2 regions of the Thiomonas intermedia genome follow, and region 1 is predicted to be linked to the other one. Evidence: riboswitches for the same ligand, from Rfam matches in the RefSeq annotation. Region 1 holds a riboswitch; the other holds the start of a gene.
The links. Region 1 has a riboswitch for thiamine pyrophosphate ahead of BVH73_RS11495 (purine-cytosine permease family protein). Riboswitches for the same ligand answer to the same signal wherever they lie in the genome.
Positions count from the first base shown of each region.

Region 2: it holds a riboswitch for thiamine pyrophosphate, as region 1 does, so the genes downstream of both, thiC (phosphomethylpyrimidine synthase ThiC) here and BVH73_RS11495 (purine-cytosine permease family protein) in region 1, are expected to answer to the same signal.

Region 1 covers NZ_CP020046.1:2,445,923-2,452,648, reverse strand. Annotated here, with positions in the region: gene rsfS (ribosome silencing factor) at 1-686, shown strand, start outside; gene rlmH (23S rRNA (pseudouridine(1915)-N(3))-methyltransferase RlmH) at 724-1,194, shown strand; gene thiM (hydroxyethylthiazole kinase) at 1,252-2,079, shown strand; gene thiE (thiamine phosphate synthase) at 2,083-2,757, shown strand; gene thiD (bifunctional hydroxymethylpyrimidine kinase/phosphomethylpyrimidine kinase) at 2,744-3,604, shown strand; gene BVH73_RS11495 (purine-cytosine permease family protein) at 3,614-4,900, opposite strand; TPP riboswitch at 4,956-5,059, opposite strand; gene BVH73_RS11490 (signal peptide prediction) at 5,095-5,589, shown strand; gene BVH73_RS11485 (PGDYG domain-containing protein) at 5,553-6,044, opposite strand; gene BVH73_RS11480 (ATP-binding cassette domain-containing protein) at 6,034-6,726, opposite strand, start outside.
Region 2 covers NZ_CP020046.1:3,063,224-3,069,949, forward strand. Annotated here, with positions in the region: gene BVH73_RS14300 (YkgJ family cysteine cluster protein) at 1-65, opposite strand, end outside; gene wrbA (NAD(P)H:quinone oxidoreductase) at 71-673, opposite strand; gene BVH73_RS14310 (LysR family transcriptional regulator) at 806-1,714, opposite strand; gene BVH73_RS14315 (pirin family protein) at 1,833-2,699, shown strand; gene BVH73_RS14320 (NADPH-dependent FMN reductase) at 2,775-3,368, shown strand; TPP riboswitch at 3,425-3,546, shown strand; gene thiC (phosphomethylpyrimidine synthase ThiC) at 3,582-5,510, shown strand; gene thiO (glycine oxidase ThiO) at 5,513-6,628, shown strand; gene thiS (sulfur carrier protein ThiS) at 6,625-6,726, shown strand, end outside.

The sequences.
Region 1 (6,726 bases):
AAGAACTCACCAGCCTGTTCGACCGGGTCATCGTCGCCAGTGGCACGTCCAACCGCCAGACGCGCGCCCTGGCGAGCAGTGTGCGCGACAGCGTGAAAGCCGCAGGGTTCGAGGTGCGCAACCCCGAAGGCGAAGAAACCGGCGAATGGGTGCTCGTGGACTGCGGCGCGGCGGTGGTGCACATCATGCAGCCCGCGATCCGCGCTTACTACAAGCTCGAAGAACTGTGGGGCGCCAAGCCGGTGCACCTCAAGCTCGGCGGCGCCAAACGTGTGGGTGCGAAAGTGGCCGCCAAGGGCCCGGACAGCCGCCCCGACAAACCCGAAGACGAAACCAAGGTTCCTGCGCGCAAGACGGCTGCCAGCAAGACGGCGGCCCGCAAACGCCCCGCCGCCAAGAAAGCTGCGGCAACTACCGCCCCCACCCGCACCTCGCCGTATGGCGAAACCAGTGCCGAGAAAAAGCGCGTGACCCGAGTGGTCGGCACCGCGGCCGGCGCGCGTTCCGCCCCGGCGGCTCCGGCCCGCAAACGGGCACAAGCTGCGGAAGTTCCCACGGCCGCCAAGCGCCCGGCTGCGCGCAAGACCGCTTCCGCCAAGGTGGCTGCGGCCAAGCGTCCCGCGGCCAAGACCCCTGGGGCCAAGCCCCCCGCCAAACGCGTTGCAGCCAAGAAGCGGGCTTCCTGAGGTGCCGGTGGCCAGCTGACCCGCCGACGGGCCACGCATGAAACTCTGGCTGCTCGCCGTGGGCCAGCGCATGCCGCGCTGGGTGGATGAGGCCTATGCCGACTATGCCAAGCGCCTGCCTCCCGAGACCCCCTTGCTGCTCAAGGAAATCCGGGCGGAAGCGCGCAGCTCCAGCCTCAGCGCCGAAGCGGTGATGGAACGCGAGGCCCAGCGCATCGAAGCGGCCGTGCCTGCGGGCGCGCGCCTCGTCACCCTCGATGAACGCGGCCAGCGTCTGACCACCGAGGCGCTGGCTCAAGTCCTGCAGCAGTGGCGACAGGACGGCCGCGACGTCGCCCTGGTCGTGGGTGGGGCCGACGGTCTTGCCCCGCGCCTCAAACAAAGGGCCGACACCTTGCTGCGACTCTCCGATCTCACCCTGCCGCACGGTCTCGTGCGGGTGTTGCTGGCCGAGCAGCTCTACCGCGCCCACAGCCTGCTGACCGGGCATCCCTATCACCGCGCCTGAGCGCCGGCTGCCGCCCTGGCCCCAACGATAATGACGGCTCATCCTGCCTGACTCATCATGCTGCAACCCACACCCGACTCCCTCTGGGCCGATGTGCTCGCCGTGCGCGAGCGACAACCGCTGGTGCACAACATCACCAATTTCGTGGTGATGAACTACAACGCCAATGCGCTGCTGGCCCTGGGCGCCGCGCCGGTGATGGCGCATGCGCGCGAAGAAGTCGTCGACATGGCGGGCATCGCCCAGGCGCTGGTGCTCAACATCGGCACACTCGAGCCCGACTGGATCGAGGCCATGCGCATGGCGCTGCAGAAGGCGTGCGCCCGCGGCATTCCCGTGGTGCTCGATCCGGTGGGTGCCGGGGCCACGCCTTATCGCAATCAGGCCGTGGCCGAGCTGCTCGCCGCAGGCAACCCCACAGTGCTGCGCGGCAACGGCTCGGAGGTTCTGAGCGTGGCCGGCGTGGCGGCCGCCACCCGCGGGGTGGACAGCTCGGCCGCGTCGGACGATGCCGTGCAGGCGGCCTGCGCCCTGGCGGCTCGCCTGGGCGCGGTGGTCTGCGTGAGTGGCGCGACCGACCATGTGCTCGCGCCGGACGGTCGCCATGCGCGTCTGTCCAACGGGCACGCGTGGATGACACGCGTCACGGGCGTGGGCTGCTCGGCCAGCGCCCTGATCGGCGCCTTCGGCGCGGTGCAGCCCGACGCCTTTCATGCCACGACCGCCGCCATGGCCTATCTGGGCGTGGTTGGCGAAGTCGCCGTCGAACAGGTCAGGGCGGATGGTCGTGGCGTCGGCCAATTGCAGATCGCCCTGCTCGACGGTCTGCAACTCCTGGACGCCGAAACCTTCCGCGCCAGGCTGCGCCTGCAAACCGGTGACTGAGCGATGACCGAGCCCAGGCGCCGCTGGCCCCTGGCCGTGCTTCGGCTGCATCTCGTCACCGACGCCGCGCTCTGCGGCCCGCGCGGGGTGGAGGCCGTCGTGGCCGAGGCCGTGCGGGGTGGGGCGACCTGCGTGCAACTGCGCGAGAAGCACCTCGACACGCGGCCTTTCATCGAGCGTGCCCGCGCGCTCAAGGCCCTGCTTGCACCGCTGGGCGTGCCCTTGATCGTCAATGACCGGGTCGACGTGGCGCTGGCCGCGGGCGCCGACGGCGTCCATGTCGGCCAGAGCGATATGCTCCCGCAAGACGTACGTCGGCTGATGCCGCACGCGCTGATCGGTCTGTCGGTGGAAAGCGCCGATCAGGTGCGCGGGGCACCTGGCCAGTCGGTGGACTATCTGGGCATCAGCCCCGTGTTCGCCACGCCGAGCAAGCATGACACCGCCCCCGCCCTCGGACTCGACGGTCTGCGCACGCTGCGCGCCCTCACCGATCTGCCCCTGATCGCCATAGGCGGCATCGATCTGGGCAATGCCGCGCAAGTCATGGCCGCTGGCGCCGACGGGCTGGCCGTGGTGCGCGCCCTCTGCGCCGCACCCGACCCGGCCGAGGCCGCGCGCACGCTGCGCCAGTTCACCGATCCACACGCCCTGCACTGCCGCGATGACCACGACTGAAACTCCGCCCGAGATCCTCCCCGTTGCGCGCTACGCCCGCGTGCTCAGCATCGCCGGTTCCGATAGCGGGGGCGGCGCCGGCATCCAGGCCGACCTCAAGACCATGGCGGCGCTGGGTTGCTATGGCATGACGGCCATCACCGCCATCACGGCGCAGAACACGCTGGGCGTGCGGGCCATCCAGGCGCTGCCGCCCGAATTGCTAGCGCAGCAAATCGACGCGGTGGTCGAAGACATCGGGGTCGATGCGGTGAAGATCGGCATGCTGCACGACGTGGGCGTGGTGCGGGTGGTGGCCGATGCCATCCGCCGCCACCGCTTCGCCCATGTGGTGCTCGACCCGGTGATGGTCGCCACCAGCGGCGACAAACTGATCACCGAATCCACCGTGGACCGTCTGGTGGACGAACTCTTTCCCCTCGCCACGCTGATTACGCCCAACCTCGACGAAGCGGCCTGGCTGCTCCGGCTGGACGCCATCGGCATCGACGGACTGGAAGACACCGCGAACATGCTGCAGGCGCTGGGGGCTCCCGCAGTGCTGCTCAAGGGCGGGCATCTGCCCGGCAATCTGCTCATTGACCTGCTGCTCCAGCCCGATGGCCAGAAGATGCGATGGGAGGCGCCGCGCATTCCCACGCGCAACACCCACGGCACCGGCTGCAGCCTGTCGTCGGCCATTGCCTGCCATCTGGCGCTGGGCGCACCGCTGGTCGAGGCGGTGGCGCAAGGCCGCGACTTCGTGCGCCGCGCGCTGCTGGCCGGAGCTGATATGCAGCTCGGCCATGGCCACGGCCCGCTCGATCATGGCCACGCCCCGCGGGCGACGATGCGTCAGCCGCTGTAGAAAACCCTGTCAGCAGCTTTTCTGCAGCTGCGCTTCGCGCCAGCGCAGCACGCCCGCTGCCGCGAGCGTAAAGGCCAGGCTGGGCAGGGCCGAACCCTCATTCGGCCACCACACGGTGCCCAACTGAAAGATCCCGATGCCCAGCAGCCAGACCGCCATCGGCCCCCAGCGCCAGTCGCCCTTGGGCGGCAGGCCCGGCGCGAGCTGCGCGATCACCACGCCGAACAAGGGCACGAACACCGAGCTCAGGGTGAGCAGGAAGGGCTCCAGCGCATGCATGGGCAGCGCCAGCGCGGCCGCGGTGGCCAGGACCACCAGCGTCATGCCGGTGCGGCGGATGGTCCAGTTCGCGCGGAGAAAGTTGGTCGATACCGCGCCCGAATGCACGTCGCCGTAGGCGTTGTCCACCTCGTCCACCAGAATAAAACCGAGCGCAATCAGCCCGCCCTGGGCCAGCAGCAGGGTGCTGAGCATGTCGATCTCGCCCGGCGAGACGCTGATGACCAGCACGCCCAGCGCGTAACACCAGATGTTCGCCGCGGCATAGCCGATCCAGGTGCCGCGCGCCGTCGCCCCGGCGTGCCGGCCGTAGCGGGCGTAGTCGGCCACCAGCGGCAGCCACGACACGGGCATCGCCACGACGAGATCCACTGCCGCGAGCAGGCTCATCGAGCCGTCGCCCGGACGTGCCCACAGCGCGTCAAAGCCCAGGTGCCAGGCCTTCAGCCCGAACTGGTAGGTCAGCCACATCAGGGAGGCGATGATCAGCGGCATGGCTGCGCGGCTGACGAAACGCCGCACCAGACCGATCATCCGCCCACTGGCCAGCACCAGCAGCAACCCGCCCCAGGCCAGCGTGGCCGCCACGGGCACCCAGGTGCCGCGTACACCGAACACCTGATCGACGATGGTGCGGGTACCGTCGCGCATGACCACGAGTTCGAACGCCGTCCAGCCCAGCAGTTGCACGACATTGAGCGCCACGGGCAGCATGGCAAAACGCTGCCCCAGGGTGCGACCGATCAGGGCCGAACTCGACAGGCCGTGCCGACTGCCGATGCCCGCCACCCAGGCCAGCAGCCCTGCCCCCAGCAAGGAACCCAACGCGATCGCCCCCGCCGCCTGCGGCAGACTCAGCCCCGGACGCAGATAGGCACCCACCTGCATGACCAGCAGCCCCACCCCCAGGCTGAACCAGAGCGCCAGCGAGTCGCCAAAGCTGAAAACCCGCTCCTGGGCGGGCACGGAGGTGTGGGAAGCATGGGCCGCGTCGGCCGAAGGGGTATGAACTGCCATGACAGGATTCCTGCGTGCTCGCGCAGAAACCCGGCAAGGCGCGGCGCCCGATGGGCACCCGCCGTCCATGCTTCCCTGCGCGAGGATGACCTCAATCAGGTTCGAAGGGACTCTCTCAGCGATGCTGCAAACGCACAGCCCGCACCCCTAGCGTGGCACCGCAGGATTGAGGCGCTTTGCGGATTGTAGGCAGCATGACGCCCCCGAGCCGCCTCACGGCGGCGCCGGAGCACGGCTATGCTGTCCTGCCCGATCTGTGTTCGCCCATGCGCCCCCGCCCCCTGAACCTTGCCGCACGCCTGCTCTGGGCTGCCCCCTATTCGCTGCTGGGGCTTCTTGTTGCCGCGCCGGCCTGTGCTTTCGGCGCCCGTCTGCGTCGCCGCGATCACACCCTGGAATGCACCGGCGGAAGGCTGGGACGCTGGATGCTGCGTCTGCCCAATCGCCATCGCCTGGTCGCGCTGACCCTGGGCCATGTCATCCTCGCGGTGGACACCGCCGCCCTGCAAAGGCTGCGAGCGCATGAGCGGGTGCATGTGCGGCAATACGAACGCTGGGGCCCGTTCTTCGGCCCGGCCTATCTGCTGGAAAGTCTGTGGCAGGCCTGGCACGGGCGCGATGCCTACCTGGCCAATCGCTTCGAACGCGAGGCCTACGCCAAGGGGGGCCCCTTCGGCTCCGGACGGTAGACCTGCGCAAACCGCCCCTGCTCGACCACGCCGTAGTCGCCCGGCGCGTATTGCAGCAGCCAATCGCCTGACTTGCCGTGCAGCAGGTCGCCGCCCGCGCTGCGCGCCATGCGGAACGGATGCGTCATACGCCGCGCCAGCACCGGAATGGGCTGGTTGACGTAGGGCCCGTCCTGCCCCATCGCGGCGTCTCCGAGCGTCTGGTAGCGCGCCTCGAAGCGGGCACGCGACACGCTCCAGCGGTCGCCGGTGGCGCCGGTGAGAATGGCGTCGCCCGCGGCGTAGCGGTTCGGCCCTTCGCGGCTGCTCAGTTCACCCGCCTTCGTGGCGAACTGCACCTGCACGGTCTCGTGCTTGATGTAGCTGGCCGCCTGAGGGTCGCTCCGCAGATCCACATCGCGCAGCAGGGGCGGCTGCGCATCTTCCGCAGACGCGCGGATCTCATCACTTGCCATCGAGCACCTCCCAGCGCTCCAGGGCGTGGAGCAGTTCCTCGTCGATCTGGGCGTAGCGCTCCTGCATTTCGCTGATACGCCCGGTGGCCGAGGTATAGCTGGCCGGGTCGGCCAACTGATCGGAGAGCGATTTCTGCTCGGCCTCCAGCGCGGCGATGCGGCCGGGCAGTTCCTGCAGTTCGCGCTGCTCCTTGTAGCTGAGCTTGCGTCTGGCCGGTGCCGCGGGGATGGCGGGCTCGGTCGGCGTGGGTTTGGTCTGCGCCGCGCCGCGCTTGTCCGAGGCGCCGGCCGCCGACTTGGTCAACTGCGCCTGCAAGGCGCGGGCGCGCTGGGACTGGGTGAGCCAGTCGGTCACGCCGCCCTCGTACTCGCGCCAGCGGCCCGGATCGTCCGGCGTGCCTTCGCACACAAGGGTGCTGGTCACCACGTTGTCGAGAAAACGCCGGTCGTGGCTGACCAGGAAGACGGTGCCGGGAAAATCCTGCAGCAACTGCTCCAGCAGTTCGAGCGTGTCGATGTCGAGATCATTGGTCGGCTCGTCGAGCACCAGCACATTGGCCGGGCGGGCGAACAGGCGAGCGAGCAACAGTCGATTGCGCTCGCCGCCGGAGAGCGACTTGACCGGCGAGTTGGCCCGCGCCGGCGAAAACAGAAAATCGCCCAGATAACTCATCACATGCTT
Region 2 (6,726 bases), 620 kb from region 1:
GGTGCGATGCAGCAGGCCGCGCAGCCCGGCCTGCACTCAGCCGCGCTTGAGGTGTGACCGGGCACGTCGATCAGCCGAACAGCTTGCGGGTGATTTCGGCGACGTGCTTGCCCTGATAGCGGGCGATGTCGAGTTCGTTGGCGCTCGGCTGGCGGCTGCCGTCGCCTTTGCTCAGCGTCGTGGCGCCGTAGGGCGAGCCGCCGCTGACGGCGTCCATGTATGTCAGCCCGGCGCAGGCGTAGGGCACGCCCACGACCACCATGCCGTGATGGAACAGCGTGGTGTGGAAGGAGGTGATGGTGGTTTCCTGACCGCCATGCTGCGTGGCGGTGCTGGCGAACACGCTGCCGACCTTGCCCACCAGCTTGCCTTGCTGCCACAGCGCGCCGGTCTGGTCGAGGAAGTTGCGCATCTGGCCGCACATATTGCCGAAGCGCGTGGGCGTGCCGAAGATCACCGCGTCGTAGTCCGCCAGATCGGCGGGCTGGGCGATGGGGGCCACCTGATCGGTCTTGGCATGGATGGCGGCCACGGTTTCGGCCGGCATGGTTTCGGGCACGCGCTTGATGTCCACGGTGCAGCCCGAGACGCTGCGGGCGCCTTCGGCCACGGCCTGGGCCATGGTTTCCACATGGCCCCAGGTGCTGTAGTAAAGAACAAGAATCTTCGCCATCGTTGATCTCCTCATGAAAGGGTGTGAGCAGGGGGAGCAGGCCGGTTCGGCACGCTGCTCGGCATTGTGGTCTGCCGGTGGTGTTTGTGCAGGGCAGGGGTGATCATGCGGGGTCGGCCCGAATCGAACCCTTCATGCCGGTAGATCCTTGCCCAGGCGCTCGGCCAGAAAGTCCACCAGCGCCCGCACGGCCGGCAGCAGACCCCGGCGCGAGGCGAACACCGCGTGGATGATTTCAGGCCGCGGCGCCCAGCCGGGCAGCACATGGCTGAGCTGGCCCTGGGCGAGCTGCGCCTGCACCATCATCAGCGGAAGCTGCACGATGCCCGCACCGGCCACGGCCGCCTCGCGCAGCGCGGGCATGCTCGACGACACCAGCCGCGGCTGATGGCGGATCGCGGCTTGTGCCCCTTCCGGTCCATGCAATTCCCAAGTCTGGGTCACGCCGAGCTGGCTGCCCAGTGCCAGGCTGGGCAGACCGGCCAGGCCGGCGGGTGCCTGCGGCACCTGCGTATGGGCCAGCAGGGCCGGACTGGCCACCAGCACCTGCACCCTCTCGGCGAGGGTGCGCAGCACGAGATCGCTGTCGTCGAGCGGCGGGGGGCGCACGCGCAAGGCCACGTCGATACCTTCGGCCACCACGTCCACGCGCCGGTTCGTGGCGTCGAGCTGCAATTGCACCTGCGGGTAGCGCACCAGGAAGGCCGCCACCATGGCGCCGACCTGCGCATCGAGCAGGGCCACCGGGCAGGTCATGCGCACCGCGCCACAGGGCTCGGCGTGGGTGCGCGCGATGGCTTCGTCGGCGGCTTCCGCCTCGACGAGCATGGCCTTGCAATGGGTGTAATAGGTCTGGCCGAGTTCGGTGACGGCAAAGCTGCGGGTGGAACGCTGGATCAGCCGGGCCCCGAGTTGGGCCTCAAGCCGGGCGATCCGGCGACTCAGCGTCGATTTCGGCAGACCCAGCGCACGCCCGGCCGGCGCGAACCCGCCTTGCTCGACCACCTGCACGAAGTAATACAGATCGTTCAAATCACGCATGGGGCAATTGTTCCACCAATAGAACGATGAAGGCAATTTTTGTGACTACCGGAGACATTGTTCCATCCCTATGCTTGCGTCATCACGGGGCAGGGCCCCGGATTCCAGGAGAAACAGGGTGAAAACGCTTCAAGGCATTTACAGCAACCCGCGCCAACATTGGGTTGGCGACGGCTTTCCCGTGCGTTCGCTGTTCAGCTACAGCAGCCATGGCGTGCAACTCAGTCCCTTTCTGCTGCTCGACTACGCCGGCCCTGCGCAGTTCGCGCCCGGCACGCAGCCGCGCGGCGTGGGCGAGCACCCGCACCGGGGCTTCGAGACCGTGACCATCGTCTATCAGGGCGAGGTGGACCATCGCGACTCGACCGGGGCCGGTGGCCACATCGGCCCGGGCGACGTGCAGTGGATGACCGCTGCCGCAGGCATCCTGCATGACGAGTTTCACTCCCAGGCGTTCACCGAGCGAGGCGGCACGCTGGAGATGGTGCAGCTCTGGGTCAACCTGCCGGCCAGGGACAAGCTGTCGCAGCCGGGCTATCAGACCCTGCTCAGCCGCGACATCCCCGACGTGGCCTTGCCCGAATCGGCCGGGCGGGTGCGCGTCATCGCCGGGGCCTATGACGGGCACCGCGGTCCGGCGCGGACCTTCACGCCGATGGACGTGTGGGACGTGCGGCTCAACGCCGGCGCGCAGACCCGCTTCGACATTGCCGCCGGGCGCACGCTGGCGCTGGTGGTGCTGCATGGCGCGGTGAAGGTGAACGGTGACGCGGTGGTGCGTGCGGCGCAGTTCGGGCTGCTCAGCCGTGAAGGCGAAGGCGTGCTGGTTGAGGCGCAGGACGATGCCACGGTGCTGCTGCTCAGCGGCGAGCCGATCGACGAGCCCATCGTCGGCTACGGGCCGTTCGTGATGAACACCCAGGCCGAGATCCATCAGGCCATGCAGGACTTCAACAGCGGCCGTTTCGGTCAGATCGCGGCGTAAGCGCCCTGGCACGACGCGCGGCCCTGGAGGGATTCCAGGGGCCGCGCCCAATCGGTCAACAAAACGGTGACGAGCATGGACACATTGCGACTTCTCATTCTTCCCGGCAGCGCGCGTACCGGCGCGCTCAGCGGCCGACTGGCGGCCTTTGCGGCGCGGGCGGCCGGGCAACAGGGTTTGCAGGCCCGCGTGTTCGATTTGCGCGCGCTGGATCTGCCGCTCTACGACGGCGATCTGGAGGCGGCGCATGGCGTGCCCGTCGGCGCACTGGCCTTGCAGGCCGCGCTGCTCGAAAGCGACGCCGTGCTGCTGGTCACGCCGGAATACAACGGCTTTCCGACCCCGCTGGTGATCAACGCCTTCGACTGGCTTTCGCGCATTCCGGCCTCCGAGCAGCATCCGGCCGGGCTGGCGGCCACGGCCAACAAGCCGGTGGCCCTGCTGTCGACCTCGCCCGGACCGTTGGGCGGTCTGCGGGCGATGAACACGCTGCGGCAATATCTGCAGATGGCCTTTGCCATGCTGGTCGTGCCCCAGCAATACGCCCTGGGCCGGGCGCACGAGGCCTTCGACGAGCAGGGCGCGCTGGCCGACGTGCGTGCGGCGCAAAGCGTGCAGGGCGTGCTCGACGCCCTGAGCAACCTGGCTCGCGCCCTGCGCCAGGTGTGAGCGCCGCTGCGTCCCCTGAGCGGCCATGGCGATGCAGGCAGCGCCTATACTGCGCGCCGAGCTTGTCGGAGCGCCGGGTGCAATTCCCGGCTGAGACTGCGTAACGCAGAATCCGCTGAACCTGATCGGGCTAGGGGGGAGACCTCCAACCCGCGTAGGAAACCAGGCGCCGGTGCTACGGCAGGCATTCATCCATCCATCTTCGGAGGAGCCATGTCTGCACTGCCCGAGTCCCGCCAGAAGGTCGACGCTGCCGCGTTGGCCGAGCGCATCACCCGCACTCCTTTCGCCGCCTCCCGCAAAATTTATTTGCCGGGTAGCCGTCCTGATCTTCGCGTGCCGCTGCGCGAAGTGGCGCTGGCCGACACGCCGGCCGTCTTCGGGGTGGAGAAGAATGCGCCCTTTGCCGTCTACGACACCTCCGGCCCCTACACCGACCCGCAGGCCGACATCGACCTGGCCCGCGGCCTGGCGCCGCTGCGCGCGGCGTGGATTGCCGAGCGCGGTGACACCGAGCGCCTCGCCGCTTTCAGCTCCGAGACCACGCGCCGCCACAATGCCGACGCCGCGCTCGACGCGGTGCGTTTTCCGCAACTGCCGCTGCCGCGCCGCGCGAAGGCCGGCGCCAACGTGACGCAGATGCATTACGCGCGCCGCGGCATCGTCACGCCCGAGATGGAGTTCATCGCCATCCGCGAGAACCAGCGCCTCGATGCGCTCGCCGATGCCGCGCTGCTCAAGCAGCACCCGGGCCAGCGCTTCGGCGCGGGTATTCCGGCGCGCATCACGCCCGAGTTCGTGCGCGACGAAGTGGCGCGCGGCCGCGCCATCATCCCCAACAACATCAACCACCCGGAAAGCGAACCGATGATCATCGGCCGCAACTTCCTGGTGAAGATCAACGCCAATATCGGCAACTCGGCCGTCACCAGTTCCATCGCCGAGGAAGTGGAGAAGATGGTCTGGGCCATCCGCTGGGGCGCCGACACGGTGATGGATCTGTCCACCGGCAAACACATCCACGAAACCCGCGAATGGATTCTGCGCAACTCGCCGGTGCCCATCGGCACGGTGCCGATCTATCAGGCGCTGGAAAAAGTCGGCGGCGTGGCGGAAGATCTCACCTGGGCGCTGTTCCGCGACACCCTCATCGAGCAGGCCGAGCAAGGCGTGGACTACTTCACCATCCACGCCGGGGTGCGTCTGCCGTTCATTCCGATGAGCGCGAAGCGCGTCACCGGCATCGTCTCGCGCGGTGGTTCGATCATGGCCAAGTGGTGCCTGGCGCATCACCGCGAGAGCTTTCTCTACGAACACTTCGAGGACATCTGCGACATCATGAAGGCCTACGACGTGGCCTTCAGCCTGGGCGACGGCCTGCGCCCCGGCAGCATTGCCGACGCCAACGACGAAGCCCAGTTCGCCGAACTCGATACGCTGGGTGAGCTCACGCAGATCGCGTGGAAGCACGACGTGCAGACCATGATCGAAGGCCCCGGTCACGTGCCCATGCAGCTCATCAAGGAAAACATGGACCGGCAGCTGGAGAAGTGCGGCGAGGCCCCGTTCTACACCCTCGGCCCGCTGACCACCGACATCGCACCGGGTTACGACCACATCACCAGCGCCATCGGCGCGGCGATGATCGGCTGGTACGGCACGGCGATGCTCTGCTACGTCACGCCGAAGGAACACCTCGGCCTGCCCGACAAGCAGGACGTGCGCGACGGCATCGTCACCTACAAGATCGCCGCCCACGCGGCCGATCTGGCCAAGGGCCACCCCGGCGCGCAGGCGCGCGACAACGCTTTGAGCAAAGCGCGCTTCGAGTTCCGCTGGGACGACCAGTTCAACCTCGGCCTCGACCCGGAGAAAGCCAAGGAATTCCACGACGAAACCCTGCCGAAAGAGGCGTTCAAGACCGCGCATTTCTGCTCGATGTGCGGGCCCAAGTTCTGCTCGATGAAAATCACCCAGGAAGTGCGCGAGTACGCCGCGGCCAAGGGCGTGGACGCTGGGCGTGCTGCCTCGGTGGGCATGGCGGAGATGTCGGCCGAGTTTCGCGCGGGCGGGGGCGAGGTGTATGTGCACGCGCCCCTGCCGGGCACCCGTGCGAGCGCCGTCATCGATCCCGCGGTCTGAGCATGGCGAACCCGACTTCGGCCAGGGTGGCTGTTGCCGGAGCAGGCCTTGCGGGGCGGCTGCTGGCGTGGCGGCTGCTCGGCGCGGGGGTGTCGGTCACGCTCGTCGACGCGCGGGCGCGCACCGATAGCGATCACGCGGCCGGTGTGGCCGCGGCCATGCTGGCGCCTTATGCCGAGCTGGTGGTCAGCGACGCCCATCTGTTCGCGCTGGGCGAACAAGCGCTGGCCCTCTGGCCGCAGTGGCTGGCCGAGCTTCGGGCGCAGACCGGCAAGACGGTGGATTTCCGCCACGAAGGCTCGCTGGTGGTGGCCCATGCGCCCGACCATGCCGGGCTCGCGCACTATGCCGATCTGATCCGCTACCGCCTGCCCGCCGGTGATCGGCGCGAGGCGGTGCGGTCGCTGGATCGCGCGGGTATCGCCGAGTTGGAACCGTCGATGGCAGGGCGTTTCGAACGCGGCCTGTGGTTGCCGCAGGAGGGCCAGCTCGACAACGGACAGCTGCTCGACGCGCTGGAGGACGCCATTCTGCAAGGCATGGCGCGGGTCGGAGGGCAGTGGCTGGAGCGCACGACCGTGGATCGCGTGGAGGCGCAAACCATCCACACCCGCAACGGCGCGGTGCTAGGGGCCGATGCGGTGGTGGACTGTCGTGGCGTGTACGCCGACTGGCCGGGCCTGCGGGGGGTGCGCGGCGAAGTGCTCACCGTGTCGTGTCCCGAGGTGACGCTGCGCCGCCCGGTGCGGCTGATCCATCCGCGCTACATGCTCTACATCGTGCCGCGCAGCGGCGGCCGCTTTGTCATCGGCGCCACCGAACTGGAGTCGCAGGACACCGGGCCGATCACGGTGCGCTCGATGCTCGAACTCGCCAGCGCGCTCTACAGCGTGCATCCGGCCTTCGGTGAAGGACACATCGTGCGCGCGGCGACCAGTCTGCGTCCGGCCACCGACGACCATCAACCGGTGTGGGCGCAGCGCGACGGCGTGTGGCACCTCAATGGCCTTTACCGCCATGGATTTCTCGTCGCGCCGGCCATGGTGCAACAGGCCGAGCGCACCTTGCTGAACTTGCTGGCCACCGAGCCCGCGCACGATGTGGAGATGAGGCGATGAATACACCCACCGAACCCCTGGCCGGCCTGAGGCTGCACCTCAATGGCGAGGCGCTGGCCACGCACTGCGCCACACTGGCCGAGCTGCTCGCCGAGCGC